DNA from 4 places in the Nonomuraea sp. 3N208 genome. Region 1 is predicted to be linked to each of the others. Evidence: riboswitches for the same ligand, from Rfam matches in the RefSeq annotation. Region 1 holds a riboswitch; each other region holds the start of a gene.
What was found. A riboswitch is a leader RNA that binds a small molecule or an ion and turns the genes downstream of it on or off. The one in region 1 is predicted to bind cyclic di-AMP.
Positions count from the first base shown of each region.

Region 2: another riboswitch for cyclic di-AMP. It lies ahead of ACTWPT_RS58680 (glycoside hydrolase family 25 protein); the one in region 1 lies ahead of ACTWPT_RS48590 (glycoside hydrolase family 25 protein).
Region 3: another riboswitch for cyclic di-AMP. It lies ahead of ACTWPT_RS20115 (NlpC/P60 family protein); the one in region 1 lies ahead of ACTWPT_RS48590 (glycoside hydrolase family 25 protein).
Region 4: another riboswitch for cyclic di-AMP. It lies ahead of ACTWPT_RS29465 (hypothetical protein); the one in region 1 lies ahead of ACTWPT_RS48590 (glycoside hydrolase family 25 protein).

Region 1 is NZ_JBQQBR010000048.1:28,221-35,435, forward strand. It holds gene ACTWPT_RS48590 (glycoside hydrolase family 25 protein) at 588-1,334, opposite strand; cyclic di-AMP (ydaO/yuaA leader) riboswitch at 1,348-1,490, opposite strand; gene ACTWPT_RS48595 (ester cyclase) at 2,062-2,427, opposite strand; gene ACTWPT_RS48600 (MFS transporter) at 2,760-3,971, shown strand; gene ACTWPT_RS48605 (DUF4127 family protein) at 4,061-5,488, opposite strand; gene ACTWPT_RS48610 (GntR family transcriptional regulator) at 5,502-6,224, opposite strand; gene ACTWPT_RS48615 (ABC transporter substrate-binding protein) at 6,332-7,215, shown strand, end outside.
Region 2 is NZ_JBQQBR010000089.1:9,607-16,821, forward strand. It holds gene ACTWPT_RS58640 (DUF4142 domain-containing protein) at 1-480, opposite strand, end outside; gene ACTWPT_RS58645 (SDR family NAD(P)-dependent oxidoreductase) at 548-1,309, opposite strand; gene ACTWPT_RS58650 (class I SAM-dependent methyltransferase) at 1,396-2,052, shown strand; gene ACTWPT_RS58655 (GNAT family N-acetyltransferase) at 2,065-2,610, opposite strand; gene ACTWPT_RS58660 (zinc-dependent alcohol dehydrogenase) at 2,740-3,756, opposite strand; gene ACTWPT_RS58665 (VOC family protein) at 3,818-4,204, opposite strand; gene ACTWPT_RS58670 (ArsR/SmtB family transcription factor) at 4,201-4,488, opposite strand; gene ACTWPT_RS58675 (zinc-binding dehydrogenase) at 4,636-5,670, shown strand; gene ACTWPT_RS58680 (glycoside hydrolase family 25 protein) at 5,712-6,488, opposite strand; cyclic di-AMP (ydaO/yuaA leader) riboswitch at 6,500-6,642, opposite strand; cyclic di-AMP (ydaO/yuaA leader) riboswitch at 7,099-7,215, shown strand, end outside.
Region 3 is NZ_JBQQBR010000012.1:175,062-182,276, reverse strand. It holds gene ACTWPT_RS20135 (NADP-dependent oxidoreductase) at 1-747, opposite strand, end outside; gene ACTWPT_RS20130 (winged helix-turn-helix transcriptional regulator) at 827-1,228, shown strand; gene ACTWPT_RS20125 (cytochrome P450) at 1,218-2,414, opposite strand; gene ACTWPT_RS20120 (LuxR C-terminal-related transcriptional regulator) at 2,600-2,812, shown strand; gene ACTWPT_RS20115 (NlpC/P60 family protein) at 2,817-3,770, opposite strand; cyclic di-AMP (ydaO/yuaA leader) riboswitch at 3,866-4,016, opposite strand; gene ACTWPT_RS20110 (amino-acid N-acetyltransferase) at 4,294-4,851, shown strand; gene ACTWPT_RS20105 (RDD family protein) at 4,950-6,461, shown strand; gene ACTWPT_RS20100 (RDD family protein) at 6,573-7,061, shown strand.
Region 4 is NZ_JBQQBR010000020.1:177,786-185,000, reverse strand. It holds gene ACTWPT_RS29475 (rod shape-determining protein) at 1-657, opposite strand, end outside; gene ACTWPT_RS29470 (DUF5302 domain-containing protein) at 834-1,034, shown strand; cyclic di-AMP (ydaO/yuaA leader) riboswitch at 1,195-1,329, shown strand; gene ACTWPT_RS29465 (hypothetical protein) at 1,502-2,311, shown strand; gene ACTWPT_RS29460 (alpha/beta fold hydrolase) at 2,356-3,195, shown strand; gene ACTWPT_RS29455 (winged helix-turn-helix transcriptional regulator) at 3,232-3,582, opposite strand; gene ACTWPT_RS29450 (NAD(P)-dependent oxidoreductase) at 3,637-4,242, shown strand; gene ACTWPT_RS29445 (DUF4032 domain-containing protein) at 4,236-5,444, opposite strand; gene ACTWPT_RS29440 (DUF885 domain-containing protein) at 5,467-7,056, shown strand; gene ACTWPT_RS29435 (class II aldolase/adducin family protein) at 7,078-7,215, opposite strand, start outside.

The sequences.
Region 1 (7,215 bases):
TGTTGACCAGGTTCGACCAGGCGGGTGGAGCGAAGCATCCGGGGCGGGACGCCGCAGGCGTCCAGGACGTGGCTGACGAAGGCGGTGGAGGCCGGGGATCGGCCGGCCTTGGTGCCCTTGGTGACCATCACGTGCGGGGTTGCTGGTGCGCTGGGCTGTGATGTCGGCGCGGGGCAGCGTTCCGGCCCGGCGGGCGCGCTCGCGGGAGCGCAGCAGGAAGGTGTTGAACGCCTCCGCCGCGGGCCGCAGCGGTCCGGGGACGGCGTCGATCCGGCGGCGACGGCGGCCGGCGGCCAGCCGTTCGGTCGGTGGCCCGCCCCAGCCCAGTCCTGTCGGTGGGGCGACCGGCGCCTCGATAGATGAGCTGGTTCAGCAGCAGGAACGCCGACAGGCCATCGGGCAGCGGGAAATCGCCGGCCGCCATGATCTCCTGGCGCAACGTGGCCGAGTTCGCCCAGACGACGAAGGACTGCAGGGCAACGGCGAAGCCACCGGGCGGCAGGAGGGGCAGGGCCGCCTCGGGGCTGAGGTGCTGTCGGGCCTTGAGCGTTCGCTGCCTGGAGCGTGCCGCGCGACCACGGACCCGGTTACTTGCGGCCCAGGGCGCGAAGTCGGTCCAGGCTCACGGAGGTGACGTTCTGGTCCACTGGGCTGTCGGTGTACTGGTGGATGGTCCACGTCTTCCACGGTGCGGGCGGCAGGACCGTGCCTCTTGCCTTGCTGTAGTGGGCGACCCACAGCGGGTACTGGCCGAGGCCTTGACCATATCTGCTGGCGAAGTTCCAGCCGGAGTAGAACAGCGGGGTGATGCCGGTCTTGGCCCTCACTCGCTCCAGCCACTTCTTGGCCCAGGCGTTGACCTGGGCTACGGACTTGCCGTCGGTGGTCTCCAGGTCCAGGACGAGGAGGTCACCGCTCCTGGCCGGCTGCTTGTTGACCACGGATAGGAAGAAGTCGGCCTCGGCGACGGGGTCGTTGGCCGGGTGACCGTAATGGTAAGCGCCGCGCACCATGTTCTGCTTGGCCATCTCGGCCCAGTGACGGGCGAAGGCACGGTCTCTGAAATCGGCGCCCTCGGTCGCCTTGACGATGCCGTACTTGGCGCCGCTGGCGGCCCAATCGTGCGTCGGCTGGTAGTTGGAGACGTCCTGGCCGTAGACGAGCGTGTCGCTGTCGGCGTGCGCGGGACTGGCGACGCTCGCACCCGCCACGGCGGTGGTCACGGCCAGCAACCCGGTGACCGCGGACTTCAGCAAGATGCCGGGGGTGGCCATGCGGTTGGCCATTCGGGTGACGCTGGTCTTCGGGGCAGGGGTAAGACGATGGTCGGCCATCGGTAGGGAGTTCTCCTTGCTTCCATACCGCTTACCGGGTTAGCTGACGGGTTCGGGCATGGAAGCTGCCCTATGGCACCTCGGCGCCAATTCACCCCAAGTTCGAACGACTGGGTCCCCGGTTCCGCCCGAAGGCGGATTCAGCGGTCACAGACAGGACTGTGATGTCATGCGATGGTCAATGCAACAACCGGATAAACCGGACGTATGGCGCATAACATAATGTATCAACCAAAAGGTTTACAAGTGGACAAACCGGTGGTCGGCGAGTTCCTCTCCTGGTGACGGCTCAGGAGCCCCGCTCGGCTAGGAATTCGCCGTCTCGGTGAGCAGGCTCATGTTCAGAGACCGGTCCGGATGGCTTGACCTGCGCTTGATAGAACGTTTAAGGCAGGTTGAAGCATACGATCTGCGATCGCCCCGGGAGACGGCACGAGGAAGGTCGAGGACTTCTCGGAGGCCAGCTTGTGAACGCCATCTACCATTTAGCGATCTTGAATTCGGAAGAATGTCGATGGGTTTGAGCACCACGACAGTGTTGATCATCCCGCCAGGTGACCATCGGGTGCGAGCAGGGACGTGCGGAGGCATGGAGGGCGTGGAACGTCGTTAAGCGCTCCTCGACCTGGGCCGAAAAGGACATCGGCACCCCTTATCGTCCCAGGCGAGGAGCGCTTTTCTGTGGTTGCCGAACCGGTCGCCCACCCCACGACGCACATTTTCGGGGCTAGTTGAGCAAATCCTCAGGGCTAGCCGAGGATGGGAATCCCGTGCTGGCCCCCCACATCTCCGCGAACCGGCCATTGTCGATGCGAAAGATCTCGAACAGCATGGGCTGGGCGTCGCCGTCTGGGGCCGCGATCCCCTCGACGGTCGAGCGGACGGCGGCCTTGTCGCCGTCAACCAGGATGTCCTGGGCGACGACGCGTATGCCAGGAAACCGGGTAACGAGTGTGCGCCAGGCGTCTTTGCCCGCCTCGAACCCTGTGGTGCCGAGCGGATGGCTGAAGAAGCCGGGGGTGTGCAGGTCTGCGGCCTGGTCGAATTGCCGGCTGTTGAAGCACTCCTGCATTCGCTTTACCAGGGCGCTCACGTCCTCGGCCGCGGCCGCCGAACTCTACGTGGGCGTGTGAGCACGACAGGGCTCAGGAGGAAGCGCGTTCACGGACGACCATGGGCCTCCACGATCTTCATGCGCTGGCTGCTCTCGGACCGTGCCTTCGACGCCGTCATCCGCCGCGCCTTCGGAGTCTGACCCTAAAAGACTTCGACAAGGAACACCTGTCTCGCGGACCGTGATGGGGTCGGAGTGCCGGGTGATGGCTTTGTCCTCATACGATCACCTTCATCACCTATACGTACGCTCGGTGGGCATCGATGCCCAGAACTCCCCGGACATCCGAACTCCCACGGAGACCTATCTACATGGACCTCGCCACGCGCCGGCGCCGGCAGGCGCTGTTCCTGTTCTTCTTCCTCCCAGGAGTCGCGATGTCGTCATGGGTGACCCGCACCCCGGACATCCGTGACCGGCTGGAGGCGTCCACCGGCCAGATGGGCTGGGTGCTGTTCGGCCTGTCGCTCGGCTCCATGATCGGAATTCTGTGCTCCGGACGTCTCGTCTCCCGTTACGGGACCAGACCCGTCATCGGCGTGGGAACCGCACTGGTCATCGTGAGCATGGCCGTCATCAGCGCCGGCACTCTCCTCTCGTCCGCGCCGCTGGTCATGGCGGGCCTCTGTGTGTTCGGCGCGGGCATGGGAGCAGCTGACGTCGCCGTCAACGTCGACGGCGCCGACGTCGAACGGATCAGTGACACGACGACGCTGCCCACCCTGCACGGTTGCTGGAGCCTGGGCACCGTCATCGGCGCCTGCGCGGGCATCGCCGCCACGGCCGCCCGCCTCCCGGTGCACTGGCATCTGGCAGCGGTCACCCTGATCGCGGCCGCGACCTTCTGCTACGCCATCCGCTCCATCCCCGCAGGCACCGGAGTCCTCGCAGCAGACCAAGCCGGCACCGGCGCCGACCATGCGAGGCCGAGAGTCTGGAAGGACCGCAAACTCCTCCTGATCGGTGTGATCGTGCTGGCGATGGCCCTGGCCGAGGGAGCTGCCAACGATTGGCTGCCGCTGCTCATGGTGGACGGGCACGGCCTGGACGCCACCTCCGGATCCCTGGTCTTCACCGGGTTCGCCGCCGCCATGACCATTGGCCGCTTCAGCGGCACGTTCTTTCTCGACCGCTTCGGCCGGACCACCGTCGTGCGGGCCAGCGCCGTCTCGGGAGCGCTCGGCCTGCTCCTGGTGATCTTTTCGGACAACGCCGTGCTGGCCGGAGCGGCCGTCCTGTTCTGGGGACTCGGCGCATCACTGGGCTTCCCCGTCGCGCTGTCGGCCGCGGGAGAGTCGGGACCGGAACAGACCGCCCGCGTGAGCCTGGTGGCCGTGATCGGCTATGTCGCCTTCCTCGTGGGCCCACCCGGCCTCGGCTTCCTCGGCGAGCACTGGGGCCTGCGCTCAGCCATGCTGGTGGTGCTCGCCTTCGTCGCCTCCGTCGCCTTCCTGGCACCTGCGGTCGACACACGCCGCCGTTCCGCTACGGCAGCAGCCGTACACGCTGACGACACTCCCTGAACCACGCGGCGGACAACTACCACAAGCGTGCTCCTGCTGGGGCGATAGCTGCCGTCGTCTCCTTCCGGCATATGCATGAACGTTCGCTCTCATTGAGTGATCCGTGCCAGCGTGAAGTCGATCTCGAAGGAGCGGTTCCAAGGAAACGTGACGTCGTCGATCGTCCAGTCCGGGTCGAAACCGTGCAGGATCGGCTCGAGCCTTTCGCGGGCCGCGGTGGCGTCCGGGCCGGTGGCGCGGACGAGCGCCTGGTAGCCGTAGTCCTCAGTGAGGCGGTGCAGGAGGAGGCGCCGGGCGGCTGTCCGGTCGAGGGTGTTCTCCCTGGTGCCGACGACGGTCGCCACGGCGGCCGCCACCACGGAGCCGATCGTGTTGCCCGCCGTGTTCCAGCCGCCGTAGGCCACCAGGTCATCCACGAGGCCCTCCGCCCGCAGCGTCTCGACCAGGCCAGGATCGCCGCCGTTGGTGTGGCGGACGTCGGCCAGGGCGACCGGGGCGCTGGATTCGCGGATCGCCCGGACCGTCGCAGCGACCGCGGCGGGGTCCGGGCTGGGCGGGTTGCCGAACCAGTCGGTACGGCCGGGGTCGGGGGTGTGGAGGACCAGGGCGACGTCTGCGTCCTGGTCGTCCTCGGCCACCTGAGCACCGGCGGCGAGGATCTGCCTGCGGGCACCCGCGCCGGTGGGCAGGTTCTCGAAGGCGGCGACGACGTCCAGGCCGTTCGGATCGCCGCTGATCACGCTGATCCGGATCGGGCGGCCGTGTCGTGCCGCGAGCGCGCGGGCTACCAGCACCGCGCCGACCTCGTCGGCACCCGGGTACATCAGCAGCGTGCCCGCCGGATCGAGGGCTCGCGCCCAGTGCCGGAGCCAGCCCTGCTCGACCGAGCCCGCCGAGTGCACGGCCGTGTCGTCGGCGGTGATGAGCAGCGGGTCGACGACGCCTTCCGCGAGGAGCCTGAGCGCCTCCAGGTTGACGACGTGGTTGCGCAGGCGGCGCAGCTCGAAGTCGATGCGGACCTCCGTGGGGATCTTGCCCGTGAGGCCGTCGGCGGGCGCCTCGGAGCCCGTCACATCAGCCACGTGCGCGCGATGGAGCAGCCCGCCGTACGCGTGCAGCTCGCGGCCGAACCGCGGCCAGTACGCCGGCTCCTCGTCGCCGTGGTAGCTGTCACTGGCCCTGGTGACCAGCGAGACGGCCGAGATGGGCAGGCCGGGCCTGGCCAGGCGGAGCCGGCGCAGCACGTTGAGCCGGTCGAGGACGGTCAGCGTGTCGTCGGCGCTGGTCCTGGAGGGGATGAGGCCGCCGTGCACCAGCGTCTCCACACAGACCACGGTCGCGTCCATGTCCTGGTCGAGCAGCCATTCGCCGAGGGGCCCGGCCTTGCCGGGAGTCCGCATGGACGGCAGCAGCCCGGCATCGGGCAGTCTGAGCCGGGCGCCGGCGATGGCCGCGACGTCGGCGGGCAGGCGGGTGTTGACCGGGCGCTCGTCGAGGGGTAGCAGGGCGATGTGCATGCGGCAGGACTTCCTACTGGGGGTCGCGATAGATGGTGAGCTGGTAGGAGTAGCGATCTCCCCGGTAGAGCGAGTCGGCGCGCTCGATGGCCCGGCCGCGGGCGTCGAAGCCGGTGCGTTGCACGAGGAAGGCCGGGGAGAACGGTGGCGCGCCGAGGGCCCGCGCGTCGTCCGGATCCAGCACGGTCGCCTTGATCGTCTGCTCCGCCCGGTGCAGGGTCAGCCCGTATCGCGCCGACAGCACCTCGTACAGCGAGCCGTGGAGCTCCGGCCCCAGATCGTCGGGCACGAGCTCGGCGGGCAGATAGCTGTGCTCCAGGCACATGGGCTCGTCGTCGGCGGTGCGGACCCGGCGGATGTGCAGGACCTGCGACGACGGGCTGATCTGCAGCGCGTAGCCGATGTCGGCGCCGGCCGGGATCCGCTCGCTGCTGACCTCGAGAGACCCGGGGCGCAGGCCGCGTGAGCGCATGTCCTCGCTGAAGGAGGTCAGCTCGACGGACTTGTGGATGCGTGGCTCGCTCACGAACGTGCCGGAGCCCTGGACCCGGTAGACCCGCCCCTCCCGCTCGAGCTGGTCCAGCACGCGCCGCACGGTGAGCCTGCTGACCGAGAACTCCTCGGCCAGGCTCCGCTCCGTGGGCAGCCGCTCGTGCGGAGCCAGCTCTCCGACCAGGAGGTCCGCCAGGTGCCGGCGGAGTTGCTCTGACTTGGCCGGAGGGCGTTCCGTCTTCATGGCTCAGGAGTGTAGCTCAAAATTGGTGTACTCCAATATCTTGACCTTTCCTCCTTCGCTGGCCTATACCAATCACAGCAATTCCGGCATTTTTCGAGGAGCTGGTGATGAAGATCGTCAAAATGGGCATGCCCTTAGTGTTCATCGCCGCACTGGCGGCCTGCTCCGGCAACGCCGGCGAATCCGGCGGCAAGACGACGATCACGTTCTCCTACCTCTGGTCCGGGCCGGAGGGTGAGGCGATCGAGAAGCTCATCGCCGGCTTCAACGCCAGTCAGAACAAGATCGTGGTGAAGGGTGTGTCGAGCCCGGACACCCAGAAGCAGCTCGCCTCGATGTCCAGCGCCAACGGAACCTTCGACATCTCCGACCACTTCGGCAATACGGTCGGCTCCTGGGCGGCCAAGGGCATCCTGGCCCCGCTGGACGACGTGCTCAAGGGCCAGGGAGTCGATACGAGCGCGTTCGCGCCCGCCGCCATGGACCAGATGCGCTACAAGGGGCAGACGTACGCGCTGCCGATCGCGGTGCACACGTTCCAGCTCGTCTACAACAAGAAGCTGCTCGAGGCGGCCGGGGTCGAGCCGCCCACGACCATGGACGAGCTGGCCGCGGCCATCCCCAAGCTCACCAAGACCGACGGCAAGGGTGCCATCACCCAGCTCGGGCTGGGCAACCCCGACCTGCCGACCTCGCTGACGACACTCGGCTACGCCTTCGGCGGCAACTGGGACGGCACCGACCCCGCCACCCCGGCCCCGACCCCCGGCGATCCGGGCAACCTGGCGGCGCTGAAGTTCTGGCAGGACAACATCACCAAGAAGTACGGCGCCGACAAGGTGAGCGCGTTCAAGGCCGGGTGGGGCCAGTACATGTCGGCCCAGGACCCGTTCTACACCGGCAAGGTCGCCATGGTCATCGACGGCGAGTGGCAGGCCGTGTCGATCCCGAAGAACGCGCCCGGACTGGAGTGGGGCGTCACCCCGATCCC
Region 2 (7,215 bases), on a different contig from region 1:
GGAATGACCCAGGCGAAGCTCCACCTGAGCCAGCCGGAGTGACCGGTAGTGGGCGTCGGCCTGCAGCCGCAGCCAGGCCCGGTCGAAGCGATGACCCGACCTAGCGGTCACTGCGCGCAGGGCGGCCCGCTGCTCGGCGCTCGGGGCATCCGGGATGCGGACGTCCAGCCGGTCAGCGACCGAACGCAGCCTCGCGTCCAGCCGGCGATGATCACGGATCAGCCGCCAGGCGATCGCGCGCACGCCTCTGTCGCGGGACTCGCGCAACGCGGCCCGGCCGGCCGCGATCTCGGCGAGGTGGCCCCTGTGCGCCTGCCTCAGATACGCCCGGTCCTGGGCGGAGGCATGCAGCACCCAGCCGGCCTGATCGACCGCGCTGGGAGCGGCGGTCGCCGTGGTCTGGGCCTGCGCCGCCGGGGCGATGGTCAACGCCAGCACGGTCGCGAGGGTCGCGGGTGCTAATTTCCGTGCTGTACTCATCGGTCAGGTCCCTCCTTTCTTGGGACGGACCCGTGGCTGCTGCCCTATTAGGGCGGGGATATTCACCTCAATTCGGCGGGTCGAATCGGCCATCCACGGCGGTCCAGCCGCCGTCCACGTACAACACCGATCCCGTCACGAAGCTCGCGGCGTCGCTCGCCAGGTAGACCACCGCCCCGGCCATCTCCTCCGCGGACGCCCAGCGGCCGAGCGCGCTCTTGGCGGCGTACGCGGCGTACCAGGCGGGGTGGTCCTTGATCTGGCGGGTCAGCGGCGTCTCGACCACGCCGGGCGCGATGGCGTTCACCCGCACCCCGTGCGGTCCGAACTCGGCGGCGGCCGTCCGCAGCAACTGCACGAGGCCGGCCTTCGTGGCCGAGTAGACGCTCTGCCCCGGCTCGGTGACGCTCGCCCGGATCGACGCGAACCCGATGATCGACCCGCGCCCCCGTTCCACCATGCCCGCGCCGAACGCCCGCACCACGTCGAACGAGGCCCGCAGGTTCAGCCTCACCACCCGGTCGAACTCCTCGCCCGAGTAGTCGAGCAGCCGCTTGCGGACGTTCGTGGCGGCGGTGAACACCAGCACGTCGGCAGGCTCCTCTTCGGCGGCCCGGCCCACGGCCCCGGCGTCGAGCACGTCGAGCAGCCGGGCGGTGCCCCCGCACGCGGCGGCGGTCTCCTCCGCCGCGGCCAGGTCCCGGTCGGCGCACACCACCGACGCCCCGTGGGCCGCCATGGCCAGCGCCGCCTCCCTGCCGATCCCGCTTCCTGCCCCGATCACCACGGCCCGGCGCCCGTCCAGGCGGAACAGCGCGTCATATCCCATGACAGGCAACCCTAGCGACTGGTCTGACCAGTACACCAGGTGCCTGCCTCCGTGAAATGTCGGTGGCCGCTGCCACGATGGGTGTCATGCAGAGCATCGCCGCATACTGGGACGCTGCCGCCGACTCCTTCGACGAGGAAGCGGACCACGGGTTGCGCGACTCCAGAGTCAGAGCGGCCTGGGCCGATCGGCTCGCCGCGTGGCTGCCCGAGAGCCGGGCCGACGTGCTGGACCTGGGGTGCGGCACGGGGTCGCTGTCGCTGCTGCTCGCCGAGCGCGGCCATCGGGTCGCGGGGGTAGACCTGGCGCCCCGGATGGTGGCGCGGGCGCGGGCGAAGCTGGCAGGCACGGGCGCGGTCGTGCTGGTCGGGGATGCCGCGCGGCCGCCTGTGGGGGAGCAGCGCTTCGATGTGGTGCTGGCCCGGCACCTGCTGTGGACCATTCCCGAGCCAGAGGCCGCCCTGACCCGCTGGGCGGCTCTGCTGCGTCCCGGCGGACGGCTGGTCCTCGTGGAGGGACGCTGGAGCACGTCCAGCGAGGGGAGAGATCAGGACTTAACAGCGGAGCGGGGTTCGGGCGCGGGCATGCCGTGGGATGGCGGGGTGAGCGCGGGGGATCTGGTGGCGGCGGTGCGGCTGACCGTCGCGGACCTCGCGGACCTGCACGTCGACGTGCTCACCGACCCGGCGTTGTGGGGCAAGGAGATCGAAGACGAACGTTACGCGGTGGTCGCGGTCACGTAGCCCATCCCCGGCTCACATTCGCCGCCGGGCCTCCCAGTCGGGCCGCAGCAGCTCGTACTCCACCTCGCCCTGATCAGTGCCGTCGATGGGGTCGGGCCAGTCCATGAAGAAGGTCCGTACGTGCCTCAGCCCGGACTTCTCCATGACCCGCCGCGATCCCAGGTTCACCGTCATCGTCTGGGCGAACACGCGGCGCGCGCCCAGCTCGCCGAACGCCTTGTCGATCAGTGCTAGCGAGCCCTCGGTCGCGTAGCCCTTCCCCCAGGCCGACTTGTGCAGCCGGTAGCCGAGCTCCGGCTCGTCGGCGGGCTTGCCCTTGGCCGCCCGCAAATGGAACCAGCCGAGGAACGCCCCCGAAGGCTTCTCGATCGCCGCCCAGAAGCCGGAGGCGATGAACCTCGGCAGCGTCTCCTCGACGATCACCTTGCGGGGCGTCGGCTTGCCGCCGTTGAGGTATCGCATGACGTCGGGATCGTTGTGCAGGTGGAAGAGGTCGTCGGCGTCCGACTCGGTGAAGCGGCGCAGGATCAGCCGGTCTGTCTCCAGGTAGATGTCCACCCGGAAACGCTAACCAGCGGGCAGATCCGGGGCGACGGATTTTCGGATGCGCGGTCAGCCCAGGCGGGGGATCTCTGCGGGCGGATCCGGCTGTGACGGCATCTCGGTGCGATCGGGTGTTGCGGGCGGTCAGCCCAGGCGGGGATCGATGAGGATCTTCGGAGCGTCGCCCCAGCTGGGCCGCCGTTCTCCCGACAGGACCGCGGCGGCCTCGTCCAGCGGGACGGTGGCGGCGACCAGGGGACGCGGATCGACCTGCCCGGAGGCGTACAGGTCGATGGCCCCCGCGAGGCCGCCGGAGGCGCTGAGCACGCCGACCGCCGTCACGTCCTTGAGCACCAGGCGGCGCGTGTCGGCCAGGCTGGGCGCGGCCGACAGGCCGATGAAGACCACGTTGCGGCCCGGCTCCACGAGCTCGAGCGCGAGCGCGGGAGAGCCGGACCCCGTCGAGGCGTCGATCACGGCGTCGAACCTCAATGGCGGCTCCGGCGGCGTCGTCCAGGTCTGGGTGAAGCCGAGCGAGCGGGCGAACGCCAGGGAGCGCCCGTTCACCCCGAGCAGGTGCACCTCGACCCCGTGGGCCACCGCGATCATGGCCGCCAGCAGCCCGATCGTGCCCGGCCCGATGACCAGCAGCCGCTCACCGGGCGCCACCGCGGCGGCGCGGACCGCCCTTAACGCGTTTCCACCCGGCTCCACCAGAGCGCCGAGCACCGGATCGACCGGGTCGGGCAGCGGCTGGAGCGCCCGGACGGGCACGGGAAGCCGTTCGGCCAGCGCTCCAGGCCAGCCGTTGCGCACGCCGATCTCGTACCGGTCGGCGCACAAGTGCTGGCGGCCCGCCACGCACCGCGCGCATTCGCCGCACCCCAGCATGGTGTCGCCGGTCACCCGCCGCCCGGCCCAGGCGGGATCCACGCCGTCGCCGACCTCCCGCACGGTGCCCGCCCACTCGTGTCCGATCCGCACCGGGTAACGGGCCTCGCCAGTACGCAGGTACGCCATCGCGCCCGAGAAGAACTCCATGTCGGTGCCGCACACCCCGGCCCGCTCCACCTCGACCACCACCTCACCGGGCCCCGGCGCGGGCGGCTCCACCTCCTGGACCTCCGCACGTCCTGGACCTGTGATGACGAAGGCACGCATGCGGGCAGACGCTACCGCAGCACCACCGGCGCATAAAGCAGCACGCCGGTCCGCCGGGCGGCTATCCCTGGGCGGCGATCTGGATGAGGTTGCCGCAGGTGTCGTCGAAGACGGCCGTGGTGACCGGTCCCATGACGACCGGTTCCTGCGTGAAGCGCACGCCGAGGCCCTTCAGCCGCTCGTACTCCTTATGCACGTCGGACACCGCGAACGAGGTCATCGGGATGCCGTCCTCCACCAGTGCCTGCTTGAAGGGCGACACGGCGGGGTGGCTGGAAGGCTCGAGAACGAGTTCGGTGCCGTCCACGTCGTCCGGCGACACGACGGTCAGCCAGCGGTCCTCACCCAGCGGGACGTCGTGCTTGACCGTGAAGCCCAGCACGTCGGTGTAGAAGCGCATGGCGTGTTCCTGATCGTCCACGAACACGCTGGACAGGTGGATCTTCATTCTGGCTCCTTTGTGGCGCGCCTGAGCCATCGGTCGACGATAGGTTCGAGCGGCGCCGTATTGATGAAGTGGAATTTGTAGCGGCCTTCGCGGCGCGTCTCCACCAGGCCGGCGGCTTCCAATACGTCCAGGTGCTGGGAGATCGCCTGCCGCGAGGAGCCGAGCTGGTATTTCATCGCCAGGCGCGTACAGATTTCGAACAAGGTCTGCCCGTCCTTCTCGGTCAGCTCGTCGAGGATCTTGCGCCGGGTGGAGTCGACCAAGGCCTTGAACACGTCGCCCACGGACCCCACGATAGGCAAGTAGCGACTTGCATGTCAATGCGGGGCATTTTTAACGACAACGGACCTGGAGCAGACGCGCCGATCACACGATCGCGGCCGACCCCGGGTACCTGTGACGACGAGAGAAGTCACGATGGGAAGGTCCTCATGCGAGCAACCTTGATCTACGGTGCCCGTGACGTGCGCGTCGAGGATGTCCCCGACCCGGAGATCCGGCAACCCACGGACGCCGTGGTCCGCGTGCTGCGCTCGTGCATCTGCGGCAGCGACCTGTGGCCGTACGGGGCGAGGCCCGCCACCGAGCAGGGCGAACGCATCGGCCACGAGTTCCTGGGCGTGGTGGAGGACGTCGGCGCGGAGGTGACGGGGCTGAAGACCGGCGACGTGGTGGTGGCGCCGTTCGTGTGGTCGGACAACACCTGCGACTTCTGCCGCGAGGGTCTGCAGACGTCCTGCCGGCACGGCGGCTTCTGGGCGGCGGACGGCGTGGACGGCGGCCAGGGCGAGGCGGTACGCGTGCCGCAGGCCCACGGGACCCTGGTCAAACTGCCGGTCGGGGAGGACTCCCCGCTGCTGCCGTCCCTGCTCGCCCTGTCGGACGTGTTCCCTACCGGCCACCACTGCGCGGTGACGGCCGGGGTCGGGCCGCACACCTCGGTGACGGTGATCGGCGACGGCGCGGTCGGGCTGTGCGCGGTGCTCGCCGCCAGGCGGCTCGGCGCCGAGCGCATCGTGCTCATGGGCCGGCACAAGGCCCGCACCGCTCTGGGGCGCGAGTTCGGCGCCACCGACCTCGTCTCCGAGCGTGGCGGTGAGGGCATCGAACGGGTACGCGAGCTGACCGGGGGCGACGGCACTCAGGCGGTGCTGGAGTGTGTCGGCACCAAGGAGGCGATCGAGACGGCCTTCGCCGTGGCCCGCGCCGGCGGCGCGGTGAGCCGGGTCGGTGTGCCGCAGTACGAGGAGGTGCCGATGGGATTTCCGGAATTCTTGCGCAACCTCACCCTCACCGGCGGGGTGGCCCCGGCCCGGGCCTACATCGAGGAACTGCTGCCCGAGGTGCTGGACGGGACGATCGACCCGGGCCGGGTCTTCGACCGCACGATCGGCCTGGAGGACGTGGCGGACGGCTATCGCGCGATGGCCGCCCGCGAGGCGCTGAAGGTCCTCATCCGTCCCTGAGCCGAAGGCGGCGCGAGGAGCTTTGGGTCGGGAGGCGGGCGTCAGGCGGCGGGGCGGCCCAGGTCACGCAACTCCTCGGGGGTCAGCGCGGAGACGTTCTCGTCGACGGGGACGTCGGTGTACTGGTGGATGGTCCACGACTTCCAGTCGGCGGGCGGGGTGACCGCACCCTTGGGCTTGCTGTAGTGGGCGACCCACAGCGGGTATTCGGCCAGGCCCTTGCCGTAGGTGTCGGCGAAGTTCCAGCCGCTGTAGAACATCGGGCTGATCCCGGTCTTGGCCTTGACGTGCGACAACCACGCCTTGGCCCAGGCGTTGACCTCGTCGACGGACTCGCCGTCGGTGGTCTCCAGGTCCAGGACCAGCAGGTCGCCGTGCTTGGCGGGCTGGGAGTTCACCACGGACAGGAAGTGCTCCGCCTCGGCGATGGGGTCGTTGCCGGGGTGCCCGTAGTGGTAGGCGCCGCGCACGATCTGCTTCTTGTCGAGCTCGCGCCAGTGCCTGGCGAACGAGGCGTCGCGGAAGCTCGTGCCCTCGGTGGCCTTGATGATGCCGAACTGGGCCGAGCTCGCGGACCAGTCGTAGAGCGGCTCGTGGTTGGAGATGTCCAGGCCGAAGGCCAGCGATTCGGACGCGGGCTGAGCCTCGTGCACAGGACTGTGCTCAGGGGATGAGGCGATTGCCGTGCCGACCACGCCCGTGAGGGCGGTGGCTCCGGCCAGGATCACGCCACCGAGGGCGAGACTGAGCTTCTTGGAGGGAAAGTCGCGACGGTTCTTGAGGGAATGGACGACTGCGGCAAGCCGGGGCTTGAGCATGGGGCATTGACTCCTTGCTTCCATACCGCCTACCGGGTTAGCTGACGGGTTCGGGCGTGGAAGTGCCCTACGCGCGCAGCCTGGGTTGCGTGCGATTCACCCCGAAAGGATGGGTCCCCGGTTCCGCGAGGCGCGGATTCGGCGGCCGAACGTCATCCCCAGGGATCCCCTCGGGACGCGCACGATCCGGTCAACAAAACGGCAACGACGCGGACGAGAGCCCTCCACGACGTATACCGCGATTACGCAAAAGGTATATATCTCCCCATGGATAGCGCAAACGAGGCGCAACTCATTCCCCGAGTCGTGGACGAGGCGCACAGTGCTCACAGGGTCACCTTGATCGCAAGCTATTGCGGCCGGTCGGACGGAGGTCGCAGCCGCCGGCGCGTTTGGTAAACCCCGCCCGGAGTTGGGTAAAGAATTCTGCCCGCAATCGCCTATGTCATAGGGGATCCTGTTGCCGGCGCCCGAACCTCGCTTGCATCTTTCTATGCCGTTCGCTTACGTTTAAGGACTCAGGGCGTACGCCAGGCAAGATTCATGCCGCGTTAGCGCCCTTCGTTTTGCCGAGACCGCGTCTCACCAGCACGGACATTCAGATTCGTGAGGGACGCGGCCGCCGAATTCGCGATCACGCGGAACCGGGGACCCAATTCTCTGGGGTGAATCGGCGCGCTCAACACGAGCGCCCCGTAGGGCACTTCCACGCCCGAACCCGTCAGCT
Region 3 (7,215 bases), on a different contig from region 1:
CAGCCCGACCGGCGCGACTCCGGCCGTGAGCGCCACGAAGGTCCCGCCGTCACGGACCGCGTCCAGTGCGGCCAGGCCCAGCACGGCCGCGTCCACGACGGCGTCCACACCGCCGGGCACGTGCGCCCGTACCGCGGAGGCCACGTCCTCGCCACGCGCCACGAACCATTCGGCCCCCAGGCCTCGTACGAGCTCCTCGTCCCCGGCACCGGCCAGAGCAACCACCCGGACGCCTCGCAGCGCCGCCAGCTCCACCAGATAACCCCCCACAGCCCCGGCCGCCCCCGTGACCAGCAGCGTCCGCCCAGGCCGGGCTCCGGCCCGGTCCAGGGCCTGCCAGGCGGTCAGCGAGTTGAGCGGGATGGTGGCCGCCTGCGCGGCGGTGAACCCGCGCGGCGCCCGCGCCACCGCCTCCGCGTCGAGCACCACGTACTCGGCCTGCGCCTTCACGGGCAGCTCCAGCCGGGCGGCGAGGCCGATCACCTCCTCGCCCACCAGGAAGCCCGCCCCGTCGCCTACCTGGTCGACGGTTCCTGCGACGTCGAAGCCGAGACCGTACGAGTCCAGGCGCCGCGCCACGCCATAGTCGGCGAGCGTCCCGGCCGCCACCGCGAGGTCGAACGGGTTCACCCCCGCCGCCGCCACCCTGATCCGCACCTGCCTTGGTCCTGCCTGCGGCACCGGGACCTCCACCAGCCGGGGAGCGCCGGAACCGCCGATGAGTGCACGCATAGTCGTCGAAGTCATGTTGCGACCCTAGAAAGGGTTACTCTCTTGTGGTAAGTAGGCACCTGTAAGTGCGTAACCCACTGGGAGGAGCGAACGGATGGCCACGAAGACGGCCGCGGAGCGGCGTGAAGAGGCCCGGCAGGCGTTCGACGCGTACTTCTCCCAGTGCCCCTCGAGAAGGCTGCTCGACCGCCTCAGCGACAAATGGGTCACGCTGGTGCTCACGGCGCTGGAGGCTGGGCCGCGCCGCTACAGTGACCTGGCCAGGCGCATCGCGGGCGTCAGCCAGAAGATGCTCACCCAGACCCTGCGCGGCCTGGAACGTGATGGCCTGGTCACTCGCACGCTCACACCGTCGGTGCCGGTACGCGTCGACTACGAGCTCACCCCGCTGGGCGAGAGCCTCATGCCGCTGGTGGCCGCGATCAAAGGCTGGGCCGAGGCGCACATCGAGGACGTCGAGCGGGCCAGGGGGCACTACGACGCCGTCAACGCCTGAGCCGCGCCGGAAGGGACTCCAGCCCTCTCAACACCAGATTCGACTTGTACGGCGGCGCCGGGTCGGTCAGCTCCAGCCCGGGCGCCGCACGGGCCAGAGCGGCGAGCGCGATCTCGCCTTCCAACCTGGCCAGCGTCGCCCCGAGGCAGAAGTGAATCCCGAGCCCGAACGCGAGGTGCCGCCCGGGATCACGGGTCACGTCGAACCGATCGGGATCGGGGAAGACCGCCGGGTCGCGATTGGCCGCGCCTATCACTCCGAGCACGAGCGCGCCCTTGGGCACCGGCGCGCCGCCCAGCTCCGCGTCCTCCAGCGCGATCCTGGAGGTGAGCTGGACCGGCGGGTCGTACCTCAGCACCTCCTCGACCACTTGCCTGGGCTGCTCGGCGGCGTGCCGCAGCAGCCCACGCCCGGTCAGGTGGAGAATCCCGTTGGCGATGAGGTTGACGGTCGTCTCGTGCCCGGCCACGAGCAGCAGTACGCAGGTCGCCAGCAACTCGGGCTCGGTGAGCTCCTCGACCCGGGCCAGTGCGCTCAGGAGGTCCTCGCCCGGCTGCGCCCGCCTGATCGCAATGAGGTCGCGGAAGTAGTCGCGAAACTCTCTTCTGGCCCGGCCGGTTTCCGATACGAGCTCGTCTGTAAGCATCGGGTCAAGGCTGCGAGCCAATATTTCGCTCCAGCCGCTGAAACGTTCACGGTCCTCCGGAGGCACCCCCAACATCTCGGTGATGACCAGGACGGGCAGCGGGTAGGCGAAACCGGAAACCAGGTCCGCCTCCTCCGGCAAAGCGCCGATCAGCTCGGCGGTGATCGCCTCGATGCGGGGGCGGAGCCGTTCGACCATGCGCGGCGTGAACGCCTTGCTGACCAGAGCACGCAACCTGGTGTGGTCGGGCGGGTCCATCCAGAGGAACGATTCAACGGGCTGACCTGGGTCTCTTCCGTACGGGGGGTCGGAGCCGTGGCCGAAGCGGGGGTCGCGGAGCATCGCTCCGCACAACTCGTGGGTGGTGGCGACGATCAGTCCCGCGCGGGTACGGAAGATCGCCCCGCGAGCGCTCATCTCGCGGTAGCGCGCGTATGGCTCGCGCAGAAAGTCCGGATCGTTCGGATCAAAACCCAAGACGTCGGCCGGGCCCATCGGTCCCGGGCCGGGCCCGTTGGACCGCTCTATGAGTTCGCTCATCGTGCCGACGGTCTCGTCGCCGTATGGCGAGTACGTCACATATAACGGATCATGTCAATAGTGCCCGTCAAGTGCGAAGATTCTTGCGCTTGACGACCTTTCCAGGATGCGTTTACCGTCTGCGAGACGAGCGGCTTTGGCCCGTTGTGAGGTCCGAGTTCTGCTGTTGGGGGGGAGGGCTCCCGATGGATGTGCTCACTGAAGGCGTTGAGCTGAGCCACGCGGATCTGGCGTTGCTGGCGGAGCTGGCCAAGGGGGTCACGGTAGATCGCGTGGGGAGACGTCTGGATATCAGTGGGCGGACAGTACGCCGGCGGTTACGGGGCATCTGCGACCGCATCGGCGTGGCCACGGCCATCGAGGCCGTGGCCTGGGCAGCGCGACGACAGCTGATCTGACGAACTAGTCGGCGATGCGCACCGCGCCGGCGTACGGCCGGTTCGCGATCGATGCGATGTGCACGACATCACCGGTTCGCGGGGCGTGCACCATCATGCCCCCGCCCAGATAGATGCCGACGTGGTGCAGGTCGCTGTAGAAGAACACGAGGTCGCCCGCGCGTAGTTCGGACTTGTCGATGTGCCGGCCCGCGGTCCACTGGTCGCCGGTGTAGTGCGGCAGCGAGATGCCCACCCGCTGGAAGGCCGCCATCACCAGGCCGGAGCAGTCGTAGGAGTTGGGGCCTTCGGCGCCCCAGACGTACGGCTTGAGCTGCTGCGTGAGCGCCCACCTGGCCGCCTGGGCGGCCTTGCCGTTGCCGGGGATCGGCAGGTTGATGCGTACGCGGGAGCCGGCCCGGCCGGCCTCGCCCATGGCCCGCCTGAACAGGTTGCTCTCGGCCTTGGCCACCAGTTTGGTGATCTTGTCGCGCTTGCTGTCGAGGTCCGCGACGATCTTCTGCAGGTCCTCCATGCGGGTCTTGGCGCCCGCCCTGGCGCGGGTGGCGGCGTCCATGGCCTTGGCAAGCTGGTTGACCTGCTCGCCCTGCTGCTGCTCCAGCGCGTACGTGGTCGCGGCCTGGTCGAGGAACTTCTCAGGGTCGGTGGAGGCCGTGAACGCCAGCGCCTTGCTCAGACCGCCGGTGATGTAGGCGTTCTGGGCGAGCATGGCGGCTTTGGCCCGCTTGGCGGCGAGGTCGGCCTCGCTGTCCGCCAGCGTCTTCTGAGCGGCGTCGGCGGCCTTCTGTGCGACCTTGTACTTCTCCCGCTGGCCGTTGTACTGCTCCGTCAGCGTCTCGATCTCGACATGCAGCTTCTCGACCTGCTCGGAAAGCTCCTTGAGTGAGGGCTTCGGGTCCGCGGACGCTGGAGCGGCGACGGGGATGGCGATCAGGAGCGCGGCCAATGTGATGCTCATCACGCCGAGGCGGCGTGAGAGCCGGGCCCGTTCCGGAGGGCGGGCATGCCTGCCCGCCGACTTCCCCCCACGGCTCAGCGTGCGCTTCACCAACCAGCTCCTCTCATTGACGCCTACCGGGTTAGCTGACGGGTTCGGGCCGGAGCAGCCCTACCGAAGAACTCGGATTCACCCCAGTGGTGGCGTGCGGAGCTCGCCACCGGTGGGTCCCCGGCTTCCCATGCGAGAATTTGGCGTGTCCCCCGCGCGCGACACGCGGGGAACGTCGTCGCTGGACACTAATGCACTCCGGGTTCGTGCTCAACCAGAACTGCTCGATCTGTAGAGGTTTCACAACTGCCGGGTCACAAGGTGATCTCGTGATCAACCGTGCAGAAGAGACTTTATGTCCTCTTTGTCATTACTTCTGCCGAACGCCAGAAGTAGCCGGGCTGGGACCCATGTGGCTCCTGGCATGTCACAGGATGGGGCCAGACGTGGGAGTTAGGGCCGAGCCGTAATGACATCTGTACTCTGGAGAGCCATGGAGCAGGTGGCCGAACTGACGACGCCGGAGACCGCGGTGGTGGTCCGGCGTGCCCGCACGCCCGACGTGCGGCGGATCAGGCGCCTGGTCGACACTTACGCGGGCGCCGGTCCCCGGCTCCTGGAGAAGGCCACGGTGACCCTCTACGAGGACGTACAGGAGTTCTGGGTGGCCGAGCTCGGCGGGCGGGTCGTCGGGTGTGGCGCGCTCCACGTCCTGTGGGAGGACCTCGCCGAGGTTCGCACGGTGGCCGTCGATCCCGAGTGTCGGGGCATGGGAATCGGCCACCGGATCGTCTCCGCGCTCATACGGCAGGCGAACGATTTGGGGCTGCGACGTGTATTCTGTCTCACTTTTGAGGTCGACTTCTTCGCGCGGCACGGCTTCCGCCCGATCCAGGGCACGCCGGTGTCACCCGAGGTCTACGCCGAACTGCTGGCCTCGTACGACGAGGGTGTCGCGGAGTTTCTGGACCTGGAGCACGTGAAGCCGAACACCTTGGGCAACACCCGCATGCTGCTCCACCTGACATCGGGTGACGCAGGCCTTGACTAGCTGGAAAGGTGATTGTTGATACCTATGTCGATACGTTGGGCAGCACAGGGCATGTGTCCTGACACGTGCCACATGCGCACTCGAAGCGAGGTGACACGGTGAGCACCGGACAGCCGCCGTATCCGCAGGACGAATCTGGCGAGAATTCTGCGCCCGGCAACCCCCAGTACGGGCAGCAGAACGCGGGCCGCCACCCCGGCGAGCCCGACCCCGACGTCACTGTGGTCGGCTACCGGGCGGACGACGCCTATGGGCAGCAGCCCCAGTACGGCCAGCAGGGCTATGGCCAGCAACAGGGTTATGGCCAGCAGCCACAGCACGGTCAGCAACCGCAGCACGGCCAGCAACCCCAGTACGGCCAGCAGCAGGACTACGGTCAGCAGCAGGGCTACGGCCAGCAGCAGCAATACGGTCAGCAGCCACAATATGGTCAGCAGCCGCAGTCCCAGCCTGACTACGGCCAGCAGAGCTACGGTCAGCAGGCGCAGCAGGGCTACGGCCAGCAGCCCGGTTACGGCCAGCAGCCGCAGTCCCAGCCGGACTACGGCCAGCAGGCGCAGCAGGGCTACGGCCAGCAACCCTCCTCCGGGCAGTACGGCGCCCAGCAGCAGGGCTACGGTCAGCAGCCCCAGTCGCAGCCGGGCTACGGTCAGCAGGCGCAGTCCCAGCCCGATTACGGGCAGCAGGGCTACGGTCAGCAGGCGCAGTCCCAGCCCGACTACGGCCAGCAAGGCTACGGTCAGCAGGCGCAGTCCCAGCCCGACTACGGCCAGCAAGGCTACGGTCAGCAGGCGCAGTCGCAGCCGGGCTACGGCGAACAGCAGGGTTATGGCCAGCAGGCGCAGTCCCAGCCCGACTACGGCCAGCAGGGCTACGGTCAGCAGGCGCAGCCGGGTTACGGGCAGCAGGGCTATGGCCAGCAGCAAGGCTACGGCCAGCAGGCACAGTCCCAGCCAGGCTACGCCCAGCCCCAGTACGGCCAGCAGCAGTACGGCGACCAGCAGCAGTACGGCCAGGCCTACGGGCAGCCGCAGCAGGCCGCCTACGGCCAGCCGGGCTACGGCCAGGCCTATGGGCAGCAGCCGGTCGGCGTGCAGCCTCCGGGCGCACCGGCTCCGCTGGCGGAGTGGTGGCAGCGGCTGGTGGCGAGGATCGTCGACGGTGTGATCTTCGGCATCGTGATGGGCCTGGTGTCCTTCATCTTCGGGCTGTTCCTGGTCGCGAGCTACAGCTCGACCACCGGGGCGAGCACGGGCCTGGTCGGCTCGTTCGTCGTCGGCATCGTGATGGCGGTCGTCCTGACCGCCGTCTACGTCGGCTACGACTTCTTCATGCACAAGATGAAGGGTCAGACCGTCGGCAAGATGATCATGGGTATCAAGGTCGTCCAGGTCGGCGGCCCGGTGCCACCGGGCGGCATCCCCAACGACGCGGCACTCAAGCGCGCGCTCGGGACGTGGGGCGCCTACATCCTCTACTGGCTGCCCTTCGGAACCCTGCTCGCCCCCCTTCTGTGCGCCCTGAACGGCGCCTCCATGCTGTGGGACAAGCCGCTGCAGCAGACGTTCGCGGACAAGTTCGCGCGCACCGTGGTGGTGAAGATCAAGTAGTCCTCCCTCACGTAAACATAGGGGCCGGCTTCCCGCCGGCCCCTATGTTTTGTCCGCGGGGCCGTACCAGAATGTGAGAGGGACCCGTAGTCTCGACGCGAGGTGGAGGTTATGGCCGGGACGCCGCCGTGGGCGGCCTCGCTGCCGGCGGAATGGTGGGAACGGCTCGCCGCCCGCCTGATTGAAGCGCTCGTCTTCGGGGTCTTCTATTACATTCTGTTCATTGCGCTCTGGGGCATCTTCCGGACTGTCGGGGTGCTGGAGGTGTTCGGCGGCCGCCTGCCGGGTGTGTGCGCGTGGTTCGGGGCCGGACTGGCTTATGCCGGCTACGACTGGCAGGCCCATTCCAGGCGCGGCAGGACGTTCGGCAAGGCGATCATGCGGATTCGCCTGGCCCCGGCGAAGCTGGCGCCGGGAGCGGCGCTCAAACGGTCCCTGGTCTATCCGGGGCCGCTCATGCTCATGGGCATTCCGGTGGTCAATCTACTGGCCGGAATGCTGCTGTTCGGCGTCGGGCTGCTCATCCTGATCGACAAGCCGCTGGAGCGCGGGCCGCATGACAAGCTGGCAGGAACGCGCGTCGTAAAAGATCTTCGCTGAGCCTTCCGTGCCTGCACCGATGCCTTTTCGCAAAATTTTCGCTTGATCCGGTAAGGAGCCTGGAGAGACTGGCATTAGGCTATGGGGCGTCCGGGTTGCCGGATGTTGGCGCACCTGCCGCACGCAGGGCATCTGTGTGCCGCTATGGTCGGGT
Region 4 (7,215 bases), on a different contig from region 1:
GCGGACCAGCACCTGCCGGTCCAGCGGCTTCCATTCGGAGCCTGCGCGGCGCTTCGCCGCCTCCGCCTCGCCTTCGTCGATCAGCAGCCCGTGCTCGCGCTCCACGAGGCGGGCGATCGACCTGCTCATGGCGTGGCCGCCGACCGGCACCGTGCCGGAGGCCACGACGGCCCCGTACGAGAGCACCGCGATCCTGGCCGCGTCGCGCCCGATGTCGATGACCATCCGCCCGGCGCAGTCCTTGACCGGCACGCCCGCGCCGAGCGCGGCGGCCAGCGCGTGCGGGATCAGCAGGATGTCCCGCGCCTCCGCCTCGAACGCCAAGTCGCGCAGCGCCGCCCGGTCGATCCGCGTGCAACCGTCGGGCAGCGCCAGGACCACACGCGGCCGGGCGAACGGATGCCCGTGCACTTTACGGACGAAATACCGGATCAGGCGCCGGGTGAGCTCACTGTCGACCGGCAGGCCGTCGCTGATCGGCCAGCACGTCTCGCAGGGCGCGTCGAGGGCCGCCGCGCCGTACCCGAGGACCTTGCCCGTCTCGGCGTCGCGTGCGACGGCCGAGGGCTCGTTCAGCACGATGCCCTTGCCCTTGACGTAGATCCGGGTGCACGCCGCCCCCAGATCCATCGCCAGGTCATGGCCGAGGACACTCATCGCCGCTCCGGGGGTTGACCATCATGTCGCTTTGCTTCCCTGGTGCGCACCAACGCAATACCAGGAACGGTTCGCCTTTGCTCCAGGCGCCGACCTGCCACGCGGCGGCCCCAGTTTCGTGCCATGGCCGACGTCGTGCGAAGCTGTGATTGTCCCCAAACACCATGGAGGTCCTCATGGCGGATACACCCGAGCCGGAAAACAGCGAAACTTCCGAGGACGAGATGAAGCGCAAGTTCCGCGAGGCGCTGGAGCGCAAGCGCAACCAGCACGCGGGCTCGGGCGCGGGTGGCAGGGGCGGTGACCCATCGAAGATCCACGGGGCGCACGGTCCGGCTGCGAGTAAAAGATCGTTCAGGCGCAAGAGCGGCGGCTGAGGCTGGGATTGCGAGGGGGCACGGCAGGCCGTGCCCCCTTTTTCTATGCCCGCGGAGGCCGATCTTCGCCCGATTTGGGCCTTTACATCCTTAGGTAGATCTTTCGACGGATTCATGATGATTTGTTTGCGTGTGTCCGGAATACGTGGTTAAAGTGTGGGCCATTACCTAGCCGAGTCCCGATAGATCGGGAACCGGGGACCCATCCCTCGGGGTGAATCCGGCCACGTGCCGGTAGGGCATCTCCACCGCCCGAACCCGTCAGCTAACCCGGTAGGCGTGATGGAGAGGACACCGCATTGATGTACGTACCCCCAGACAGCGTCGTGCCGGCCTCCGGCTGATCGGCCCTTTTCCCAGGCTCCTTTCGCGCTCCGCGTAGTAACCCCCGTTCGGCGTTCTGCCTTGCTATGCCCTTTTTCCGGGAGCGCGTGTCCCTGACCCCTCGCAAAGGACCTCACTGCCCCATGTCTGCACGTTTTGGCCTGCGTTCCTGCGCCCTGTTCGCCACCTCCGCCACCACCGTTGTGGCCATCGCCTGTACGGCGGCCCACGCCGATTCCGACACCGACGAGAAGGTACTGCTCAAGGGCTCGACCACGGCGTCCTATTACTGGGACGACGGCTCCGGCCGCAACGGTGACACGGGGATGCCCGCCAGCGGCAAGCCCATGCAGAAAGGGCTGGCCGCCAGTCCGAGCTGGCCGCTGCTGACCGAGGGATACGTGGTCTACAAGGGCAAGAAGCTCCCCTTCTTCGTCGGCGACCGCGGTCCGGGCGTGCCCTCCAACCGTGGCATCATGCTCGACTTGGACGCCAAGACCTTCGCGGAGCTGACGGGCGGCAGGTTCAACCCCAACACGCTCAGCGTGGACGGCGTCGGCGGCCAGGGTCACATCGACGTCGACTATGTCATCACCAAGTGGGGCAACGGCGTCGGCAAGAAGAACTACCCGGTCCCCTTCTCCACCGGCGCATGGGCCAGGAAGGACACCAACCCGGCCAAGCCTCCGACGGTCGTGGCCGAGGAGAAGCCTGCCGAGGAGGAGCCTGCCCAGCTCAAGCCCCCCGCGGTCAAGTCCACCGAGGTCAAGCCCGCCGAGGAGCCCGCCGGCGGCAAGGCGGTCGCGGCTCCGCCGGAGAACGCCGTCGCGTCCAAGACCGAGGCCGAGGAGTCGAGCGCCGTGGGCGGCGTCCTCCTCGCGGGTGCCCTGGCCATGGCCGGGGGCGGCGCGGTGCTCGGCCACAAGCGCGTGCGCAGGCTCATCAGGCGCTGACTTTACGACACGGAGACCAGAATGTCATTCTGGTCTCCGTGACCATGCGCGCAGCCGTCAACGGCATCGACATCGCCTACGAGACCTTCGGCTCACCGGCAGGACGACCCCTGCTCCTCATCATGGGGCTCGGCGCTCAGCTCATCCACTGGGATGAGGGGCTCTGCCGGCTCCTGGCGGAGCAGGGCCACCACGTCGTACGGTTCGACAACCGCGACGCGGGCCTGTCCACGCACTTCCACGACGCGGGTGTCCCCCAAGCGGGGAAGCCCGCGCCGTACCTGCTCGACGACCTGGCCGACGACGCCGCCGACCTCATGGACGTCCTCGGCCGGCCCGCCGCCCATGTGGTCGGCGCGTCGATGGGCGGGATGATCGCCCAGACCCTCGCCATCCGGCATCCCGGACGGGTGCTGACCCTGACCTCGATCATGTCGACGCCGGGCCCGGAGGTCGCCCCGCCGACCGCGGAGGCGCTCGCGGTGCTGATGGCCACGCCGCCCGACGACCGCGACGGCGTGCTGGAGCAGGCGCTGCGGACCTGGTCCATCATCGGATCGCCCGGCTACGACCTGGATCGCGAGCGCATCACCGAGATGGCCGGGATGGCCTATGACCGGTGCTTCGATCCGGCGGGCACGGCCAGGCAACTGGCGGCCATCATGGCCTCGGGCGGCCGCACGGAATCGCTCGCCCAGGTGAAGGTGCCCACGCTGGTCCTGCACGGCGAGGCGGACCTGCTCGTCCCCGTGGCGGGCGGTCAGGCCACGGCGGCGGCCATCCCCGGCGCCAGGCTGGTGACCTATCCCGGCATGGGCCACGATCTGCCGCGCCCCCTCTGGCCCGACATCGTCAGCGAGATCACCAAGCTCACGAGCGCCTGAAAGCTCGGCGGCGGCCCGCGCCGGGATGCGGGCCGCTCAGGCGGATTTCTCGCGGTACCGGAGAATGCCGGCCACGTTCCGCTCCGCCCACGTGGCCACCGCCGAGACCGGCTCGTGCAGCGAACGCCCGAGATCCGTCAGCGTGTACTCCACCCGCGGTGGCACCTCGGCGAACACCTCCCGCGTGACCAGCCCGTCCTGCTCCATGGCCCGCAACGTCTGTGTCAGCACCTTGGGCGTGACCCCACCCATCCGGGCCCGCAGCTTCGTGAACCGCATCGGCCCGCTGATGAGGCTGAGCAATACCAGCACCGACCACTTGTCTCCAATCCGATCCAGAACCACCCTGGTCGGGCAGTTGGGGTCGAAGACATCACCGGTATCCATAAGGTACTTATAGCACGATGAAGTAACCAGTATCCGATGGATACTCTTGCCGGCATGAAGATTCTTCTCTTTGGCGCGACCGGCATGATCGGCCAGCGCATCGCCGCAGAGCTCACCAACCGCGGGCATGAAGTGACCGGCGTCAGCCGTTCCGGCGGCCCGGTCAAGGGCGACGTCCACGACGCCGCCACGCTGGCCAAGGGGCATGACGCCGTGGTCAGCGCCATCTCCCCGCCGCGGGACGGCACGGAGCCGGAGGGGCCGTTCCTCGACGCCTACCGGGCCCTGATCGAGGGCGTACGCGAGTCCGGCGTGCGCCGCCTGATCGCCGTCGGCGGCGCCGGCAGCCTCAAGGTCACGCCCGACCTCGACCTGGTCGACACGCCCGAGTTCCCCGACATCTACAAAAAGGAAGCGCTGGCCCAGCGCTCGGCGCTCGGCCTCTTCTTCCCGGTCGAGGACCTGGACTGGACCTACATCTCGCCGGCCGCCGAGATCGCGCCGGGTGAGCGTACCGGCGTCTACCGGATCGGCCACGACTACCTGCTGACCGACGCCGTGGGCCGCAGCTTCATCAGCGCCGAGGACTACGCAGTGGCCATCGCGGACGAGCTGGAGAACGGCGCCCACCTCCGCCAGCGCATCACGGTGGCCTACTGAGGGGCGTCGTCAGGAAGCAGCGCCTTCTCGTCGGGCTTGTGGACGAGCACGTTGTCCACGTACGACTTCACGGCCGCCTCCAGCCCGACGTCGGCGCCGGCCTGCTCGGACAGGTACCAGCGGTGGTCGAGTATCTCGTGGAACAGCTGCGCGGGCTCCAGCTTCCCGCGCAGCTCCACGGGGATGGCCTCGACCGTCGGCTGGAACACCTCCGCCAGCCACTTGTGCGCCACGATGGCCTCGTCCTCGTGCCGCAGCCCCTTGGCCACCCGGAATCCGTCGAGGTCGTTGAGCAGCCGCCGCGCCTGGTTCTCCTCCACGTCGAGTCCGGTCAGCCGGAGCAGGCGCCGCTGGTGGTGCCCGGCGTCGACGACCTTGGGACGGACGATCAGCCGCCCGGTGCCGACCTTGCGCCGCACCATCATCTCGGCCACGTCGAAGCCGAGCAGGTTGAGCCGCCTGATCCGCTGCTCCACGCGGTGCCAGTCCACCTCCTCGATGATCTCGCTCTCGTTGATCTCGTCCCACAGGCGGTGGTAGCGGGCGACGACGTCCTCGGCGGTCTCCATGGGGTCGACGGACGGGTGCAGCAGCCCGCCGGCCTCCAGGTCGAGCATCTCGCCGAAGATGTTGGTGTGCGCCGAGTCGATGTCGGCCAGCCGCTGGCCATTGCTGATCATCGGGTGCATCTCGCCGGTCTCGGCGTCCACCAAGTACGCCGCGAACGCCCCCGCATCCCTGCGGAACAACGTGTTGGACAGCGAGCAGTCGCCCCAGTAGAAGCCGTTCAGGTGCAGCCGCACCAGCAGCACGGCCAGGGCGTCGAGCAGCCGGGTGAGCGTGTCCGGGCGTAGCGTGCCCGACATGACGGCGCGGTAGGGCAGCGAGAACTGCAGGTGCCTGGTGATCAGGGCCGCGTCCAGCCCGTCCTCGCGGCCGGTGACGTACGCGACCGGCTCCACGGCCGGCGCGTCCAGCCGGGCCAGGTCCCACAACAACTGGTATTCGCGCTTGGCGTAGCGCTCACTGATCTCCTTGATCGCGTACACCTTGCCCGAGAGCCGGGCGAAGCGCACCACGTGCCGCGAGATGCCGCGCGGGAGATCGACCAGATGGTGTTTTGGCCAGTCGGCTAGAGGGACGTCCCAGGGAAGGCGAATGAGGTCGGGGTCGCCGAGCGCGCCAGTCATCTGCAGGGGCATTTGCTCAGGATAAGGTGCACCGGTGGACGAGTTTCTCAAGTGGTACTTTTCCGACCGTCCCGTCGTCGCCAGCCTCCTGGGAGCCGACGGCTACGATCACACCCTCGGCGATTTCACCGCCTCCGCCTGGGCCGCTCGCGAGCAGGAGGAGATCCGCTGGCTGGATCGCCTGTCGGCGACCGAGGCCGCGTCCCTCGAGGACGCGATCGACAGAGACCTTGTCCTCTCGCAGCTGAGAGGGTCCATCGCGCTGGCGTCCTGGCCCGAGTGGCGCCGCGACCCCGCGGCCTACCTCTCGCCGATCTTCGGCTCCATGTACACGCCGTTCCAGCGGCGCCTCAAGCCCGAGCCCGAGCTGGTGTCGGCCGCGATCTCCCGGTTAGCGGAGGTTCCCGGCGTGCTGGCGGCGTGCTGGGCGAACCTCGACCCCGACCTGGCGGCGCCGCTGCTGGTCCAGCGGGGTCTCGGCCAGGCCCGCACCGGCCGCAACTTCCTCACCAGGACGATCCCCGGCATGGTCGAGGACCCCGAGTTGCGTGCCAAGCTGGCGGCCGCGGCCGAGCCGGCCGCCGAGGCGTTCGACCAGCTTGTCACCTTCCTCGAGTCCTTCCAGTGCGGCGGCACCTGGCGGATGGGGGAGCGGCTGTACTCCACGCTGCTGCGCGAGCGCGAGCTCCTCGGGTACGGCGCCGCCGAGCTCCACGAGAAGGGCAGGAGCGCGTGGGCCGAACTGGACGCCAGGATGCGGGAGGTAGCGGTCCGGGTCAACGGAACCGAGGACTGGCGGGCCGCGATGGAGTCCCTCATGGACGACCATCCGCCGACCTTGGCGGACATGCGCGCCGAGTACGAGGCGGAGACCCAGCGGGCACGGGAGTTCGTCAGGGAGCGGGACCTGGTGACGTTCGCCGACGGCGAGGAGTGCCACGTGCTGCCGTCCGCCGAGTACACCCGGCCGATCCTGTCCGTCGCCCACTACCTGTCGCCGCCGCCGCTGGCCAGCTCGCGGACCGGCGTCTTCTTCGTGCCGTACACGCCTGACGACTTCACCCCCGAGCAGGTGCGCCAGCGCCTGCGGACGAACTCGCGGGCCCAGATGCCGTCGATCGCCGTCCACGAGGCGTACCCCGGGCACCACTGGCATCTGTCGTACATGGCGGGCAACCCGCGTACGGTCAGGAAGGTCTTCCGCACCTCGTACTTCACCGAGGGCTGGGCCCTGTATGTCGAGAAGCTCCTGCACGAGCAGGGCTACTTCGACACCCCCGCCACCGAGCTGGCGCACCTGGACTGCCGGATCTTCCGCGCCGCCAGGATCGTCGTGGACACGGCGCTGCACTGCGAGGACATGTCGATCGAAGAGGCCGAGACGTTCATGGCCACGAAGGCCTCGCTGTCGCCCGGCACCGCCCAAGGCGAGGTGAACCGCTACTGCGCGTGGCCCACGCAGGCGCCCTCCTACCTCACCGGCGCCATCGAGATCGACCGCATCCGCGCGTCGTTCCAGGGCTCGCTGAAGGAGTTCCACGACAAGATCGCGGGATCCGGCGGCCTGCCGCTGGGTCTGGCCGAGCAGGCGGCACATGGCGAAGGAGCCCGCCTCACGGAGTGAGGCCATGAGCACGGCCCTGGCCTAGCGCCGGGGGAACTGGGGCGGGTTGAACGAGCGCTCGACCACGGCGGCCAGCTGCTCCTCCGTCAGGATGGTGGGCTTGCCCACGCCGAGGCCCCGCACGTAGACCTCGCAGAGCCACTCGAGCAGCCGGGTGGC